2 regions of the Spirosoma liriopis genome follow, and region 1 is predicted to be linked to the other one. Evidence: riboswitches for the same ligand, from Rfam matches in the RefSeq annotation. Region 1 holds a riboswitch; the other holds the start of a gene.
The links. Region 1 has a riboswitch for S-adenosylmethionine ahead of M0L20_RS05310 (homoserine O-acetyltransferase family protein). Riboswitches for the same ligand answer to the same signal wherever they lie in the genome.
Positions count from the first base shown of each region.

Region 2: linked by a shared signal. The riboswitch ahead of metH (methionine synthase) and the one ahead of M0L20_RS05310 (homoserine O-acetyltransferase family protein) in region 1 are both predicted to bind S-adenosylmethionine.

Region 1 is NZ_JALPRF010000001.1:1,277,955-1,281,077, reverse strand. It holds gene M0L20_RS05310 (homoserine O-acetyltransferase family protein) at 83-1,141, opposite strand; SAM riboswitch class I at 1,310-1,428, opposite strand; gene M0L20_RS05305 (DciA family protein) at 1,614-1,940, shown strand; gene M0L20_RS05300 (class I SAM-dependent methyltransferase) at 1,963-2,673, opposite strand; gene M0L20_RS05295 (glycosyltransferase family 87 protein) at 2,754-3,123, opposite strand, start outside.
Region 2 is NZ_JALPRF010000002.1:1,343,162-1,346,284, reverse strand. It holds gene metH (methionine synthase) at 1-1,372, opposite strand, end outside; SAM riboswitch class I at 1,525-1,640, opposite strand; gene M0L20_RS14575 (Ppx/GppA phosphatase family protein) at 1,807-2,694, shown strand.

The sequences.
Region 1 (3,123 bases):
CTCAAAAGCAAAGAATGTGTTGCAGCACTTCGTTAAACACATGAGTATTTGGTCTGATCGTACCCGCGAAAAAATGGGAAGTCTACTTCTTAACTACCTCCGCTACGTTCGTTGAACTGGGTTGAGTAGCCGTTACCCACTTCCGCATAATACCCGCCAAGGGACGGAACTCGATCAGGAAACCGTCGTGCCCATAAAGCGAATCAATTTCTTCGTAGGTGGCCTCTGGAATGTGCCGGGCCAGGAACTGCTGCTCAGTTGGCGGGAAAAGTAAATCCGAGCGAATACCGACAACTAAGGTTCGAGCTTTTATTTGATTGAGCGCATTCAGAATACTTCCCCGGTTACGACCAACGTTGTGCGAATCCATAACTTTCGAGAGCGTCCAATACGTAAAAGCATTAAAACGATCCGCTATTTTTTCGCCTTGGTAGCGTTGGTAACTAGCCGCTTTGTAACCGTCCAGTTGCTCATTGTTGTCGAGCGCCTGCGTAAAGCCGTAGGTGTCATAATTCCGGTACGAGATCATGGCCATCGCCCGCGCTGCTCGCATACCCGCTGTTCCCGCATCGTCGCGCTGTTCGATCCAGGTAGGATCGGCCTCGATGGCCATACGCTGTGCTTCGTTGAAGGCAATACACCAGGGAGAGGCTACAGCACTCGCTGCAATCAGCACCAGATTCTCAATTAACTGAGGGCGTAAAATAGCCCACTCAACTGCTTGTTCACCGCCGAGAGAGCCGCCGATGCAGGTGTGAATTTTTTCGATTCCCAGTTCCTGACGCAGTAAATCCAATGCTTCGACCATATCGCGGATCGTTAGCGCGGGAAAGTCGTGATGAAAAGGCCGACCCGTGCTGGGGTTGGTTGACAGCGGGCCCGTTGATCCATAGCAGGAACCAAGCACATTGGCACAGACGATGAAGTGATTTTCGGGATTGAAATATTTCCCTTGACCGACCATACCGCCCCACCAATCGCCGGGGTCAGCGTTACCGGTCAGGGCGTGGCAAATCCAGACAACGTTAGAACCTTCGTCGTTTAGTGTTCCGCGTGTCGTGTAGGCCAGTTGAAAGCCCGGCAGGCTCTCGCCCGATTCGAGAGGGAACGAATATTTGTAGTCGAAATAATGAATGTCCAATGGATAATGCGTTTTCTGGCCTGACATTTTCAGTGAAGACCGCGCAAACTGAAAATCGTAAACATAAAGAACCGCCCAAGACCACTCCCAGTCTTCGGTTTAATAGGGTAGTATGCTTATTAGGCCGCGGGGGGCGTACAGTGCTGAGTATAGCGCATTTAAGTATACGATTTATAGTCCCTAATGATCCGCTGCTGCGGTTGCTTTAGGCAGGAGTTAGCACCTTGCCAAGTGGTAGGTTGCCAGCGATTCGCAGAGCCTGATCTCTCCTCGCTTCTGTATAAATCAATTGACGTCGGAGTTTGGATTGACGCCTGACAATTGACTTGATAGCGCAAGTATAATAGGCAAACGGCGCCAATCCAAACGCCAGGGGGATTTTCTACCGTTGGGTTATTTTTTCAACTTCGCGGTTTGGTAGGGCGTATTTAGTCCGCCTGATGTTTACTTTTGTAAGGAAGATACGTTGCTGATGAGCCAGACTTACCGTTATAATCGCGAAAACGCTACACGAACCTCCGGAACTACATCGTTGAAGGATGCAATCGGGCAGTTACTGAAAGCCTATCAACTCCAGACGCGCTTTAACGAAACATACCTCGAAGCGTTTTGGGGTCGCATGATGGGACCAACCATTGCCTCGCGGACCAACCGGATCTACGTTCGGGACCGCAAGTTGCATATTGAAATTACGTCGGCTCCCTTGCGCAACGAACTTGTTAACGCGAAGCAGAAACTCATCCAGCTCGTTAATAAAGACATGGGTACCGACGTGATCGACGACGTGGTATTTATCTAATACTGTCAACGATTAGCATCGTCTAGAATTCGATAAATAGATTTTGTCTTTCCTGCTGCATCGTCAGCGGCTCCTCCACAAAGCGGGCGTTCAAGCCCAACCGTTGGCACATCGCCAGCCACTCCTGTTTAGGAATTACCAGAAAGCCGTTATTCTTGCGCACTGTATAGTAAGCCGATAAGCGTAAGCGAATCAGAAGTCTGATCATCGTCAGCAACTGACCCTGCCGGAGTGAACGACCGATGATGCTGCCAATGTCTTTGAGTACACTACCCCCCACCATCAGGTCGCAGATCATGGCTTTGGCACCGGGTGCGGCTACCGCTTTTATTGCCTTCAGCAACTGCTCTACTTCGGCTGCATTGCGGTAATACTGAACGACGCTCATCACGATGATCACATCGAACTTTTGGTTCAGGACCGGGCTAAAATTAAGATAATCGTCCGGCGATAAATCGTGAAAATAAACGTTTGGATGCCCAGCGTGTTTCTGGCGGGCGATCTCGTTATATCGTTTGGATACATCCAGGCCGTGGATCTCGGCAACCCGGTTGTGCCAGGCCGTTTCCAGATTGCCCGGACCAGAGCCAATGTCTAGTACCTTTAGCTTTTTCGACAGAGGAATGTATTTCTCTACCCGCGCCAGAAAATAAGCGTAATTGACGGACATTGAGTCGTCAAATTCGTTTTCGTCCTGCCAGAAATCAAGCCATGTTGCCGCTCCTTGCGCCATTTAGTTTGTGTTTGGATAAAGGATGATTGTGTAATTGATCTACCGACGTTTACTTACTTCGAGCCTGCCCCCGTGGCGAACTACGTGTTGTTTTCGAGTGAAAGCCCAGCCTCCCGAACATCTGTTGACGAAGAAAACGGAGTCGGTCTGTGCATCAGGTAAATAATTCGGAACCAGATCAGCACGCAAGGTAATGCTTTCAGCGCGTATGGTAAGACAAAACGATCGCGCAGATAGACCGGAAATATATCACTCGGCGAAAAAACCGTCAAGACGAGGCAACTGATTAGTAAGACTCGGTCTAATACGCTTTGCGGGCAATAGAACCACCAGAGCATAACGCCCGTGACGGCAGTGATGTACGTAGGCGATTCAGAAACGGGGTTGAAAATAACCTGAAAGATCAGGATCGAAGCGACCATCAGCATCCGGAAGTACCGCTGCGTAAAC
Region 2 (3,123 bases), on a different contig from region 1:
CCCCGTACCGTTTAACCAGGTTGGCCCGTTCGATAAACGCTTCCTCCCCTTCCTTGAGCGAAATAGAGTTGACAATGGCTTTTCCCTGAACGCATTTCAGACCGGCTTCGATCACTTCCCACTTCGACGAATCGACCATGATCGGAACGCGGGCGATGTCGGGTTCGGCGGCAATCAGGTTCAGGAAGGTGGTCATGGCTTCTACCGAATCCAGCATCCCTTCGTCCATGTTCACGTCGATCACCTGCGCTCCACCTTCAACCTGCCCACGGGCAATGCTCAGGGCTTCGTCGTAATTTCCTTCCTTGATGAGCCGGGCGAATTTTTTCGATCCCGTCACGTTGGTCCGCTCACCGATATTCAGGAAGTTGGTTTGTTCCGTGATCTTTAACGGTTCCAGACCGCTCAGTTTCTGGTACGGTTCGGGCTCCGGCAGTGGGCGGGGCGGGTACTTAGCGGCTACCCTGGCAATCGCCTGGATGTGATCCGGGGTTGATCCACAACAGCCACCAACGATATTGACAAAGCTATCACGGATGAACCCTTCGACCTGCGAGGCCATACTATCGGGCGTTTCGTCATACTCGCCAAATTCGTTGGGCAGTCCCGCGTTCGGATAGGCCGACGTAAAAAATGGGGCTTCCTTGGCCAGCGTCTGGATGTAAGGCCGCATCAGCTCGGCACCAAGGGCACAGTTCAGGCCAACGCTCAGCAAGGGCAAGTGCGAAACCGAATACAGGAAAGCCTCCGTCGTTTGTCCCGACAGGGTTCGCCCACTAGCATCGGTAATCGTACCCGACACCATGATGGGCAGGACCCGCTGCTGCGGATTCAGCGCGAAATATTTATCGATGGCAAACAACGCAGCTTTCGCGTTAAGCGTATCGAAGATGGTTTCGATTAGCAATAAATCCGAACCGCCTTCGACCAGACCACTTACCTGCTCGTAATACGCACTGACCAGTTCGTCGAACGTAATGGCCCGATAACCCGGATTGTTGACATCGGGTGATAGCGAAGCGGTGCGGTTGGTGGGACCCATCGCCCCCGCCACAAAGCGCGGTTTATCCAGGTTCTGGTTCGTTATTTCTACGGCGGCTTCCTTGGCAATCCGGGCCGACTCATAGTTCAGTTCGTAAGCCAACTCTTCCATGTGGTAATCCGCCATGGCGATGGTCGTACTGCTGAACGTGTTGGTTTCGATAATATCCGCTCCGGCTTCCAAGTATTGCTTATGAATCTCCTGAATGATACCGGGCTGCGTAATCGACAGCAAATCGTTGTTTCCTTTTACATCATGCGGATAGTCCTTAAAGCGCTCTCCCCGGTAGTCTTCCTCGGTAAGATTGTAACGTTGAATCATCGTTCCCATCGCACCGTCGAGAACAAGAATTCGCTTTTTCAGAAGGTCTGTAATCAGTTCCAAGTGATCCAAAAGTTTATAAAGTCATAGGCATGCCAAGAGCAGCCTTAAAGCAATTCGCTACAAGAAGGGGCTTATCAGGAGAAGAGAGCAGGAATGCTAACTTATCTGTCCCCACAAAACCGGGGTGGAATGCGGCACCTTTTCCGACTCTAAACTAAGCGGCTGGTTGCCAAGACATCGTAGGGTCCAGTCCCTCCGTCTTTCTTGATAAGCACTTAAGCAAAGATATAGGTTATAGCCATAGTCCCCAAAAATAACCTATTTTTGGCCGAACAATTGACGGATGAATTTAGTAAATGGGATAACTGACTGGTTAGCAGTTCTGCCCTGATTCGCATAGGCGCTCTTCTAACAAACCAGTCTCTCACGCTTTATATTTGATGAAACTAGCAGCCATTGATATCGGTTCCAATGCGGCTCGTCTGCAAATCTCAACGGTATTACACAACGATGAGGTAATCAGCTTCAAGCGCGTCGAATACGTACGATTTCCCCTTCGCCTTGGGCACGATGTGTTCAATTTTGGTGAACTGACGCCCGAAAGTGAAGCCCGGACGGCTAAACTCATGCAGGTCTATAAACTGCTGATGGAACTGCACGAAGTCGAAGATTACATGGCCTGTGCCACATCAGCCATGCGCGAATCGTCGAACGGACACGAAGTTGCCAAGCGAATCGAAGCCTTAACGGGCATCAAAATACACATTATCGACGGTAGTAAAGAAGCCGAACTGATCAACAACGTGGTCGTGCAGGCCCTCGACGACCGGCAGTTTCTGCACATTGATGTGGGCGGAGGCAGTACGGAGTTAAACCTGTACAAGAACCGGCAGAAAATCAATTCCAAATCGTTTAAAATTGGGTCGGTTCGGCTGCTGGAAGGCAAAGAAACCAAAGGGGCCTGGCGGAAAATTGAAGATTGGGTAGAAGACAACGTTGATTCGTCGGAAGAAATAACGGCGGTTGGTACGGGCGGTAACATCAGCAAGCTGTTCAACTTGGCGTCTAAGACATCCGAATCGGAAACCACCCGAGTTGAAATTGAACGGATTCGCAACCACATTGCAGGTTTCAGTCAGGAAGATCGAATCAATAAACTCCGTCTGAACGCCGACCGCGCCGATGTCATTGTCCCAGCTGCCGACATTTACGTATCGGTCATGAAATGGGCCGGGGCCAATACAATTATAGTCCCAGACTTGGGCTTGAAAGACGGGATCATTCAGTTGGTTTACTCCCAATGGAAGAAGAAAAAACACCTTTCTTAAGATTGGTAGCCCTAGACAGCCAACAAAAAATCCCGACGAAATAACATCATCGGGATTTCTAATTGACATATTCTCTCTTACAATTTTATCAGCTGACCAGTCTATTTGCGTCCTGATCGGCATCTGTGTTGCTGTAAACCGGCTTTATCCATCGGTCAGCGCCGTATATCTGTATCTAAAAAAGGTTCTATCGTTTGACTTTTGCGAGTAGTTCCTACCCATCCGGCTCACGGCGAAACCGAAAACGCTTCTTTTTCTGGTTAGAAACTACCTTCTTACGACTCCGTAGTACGGAAGTGGTCACTTCATTTTGTAGACTATTCGCCATACGCTTTTGCCGATGGCATAAAAGTTGACTAAGCCCAATAAATCGGTTGCTTTCAAAACCGATCTTTTGCCCGCTTTATCAGGAAGCGTTTGGCAGCCTAA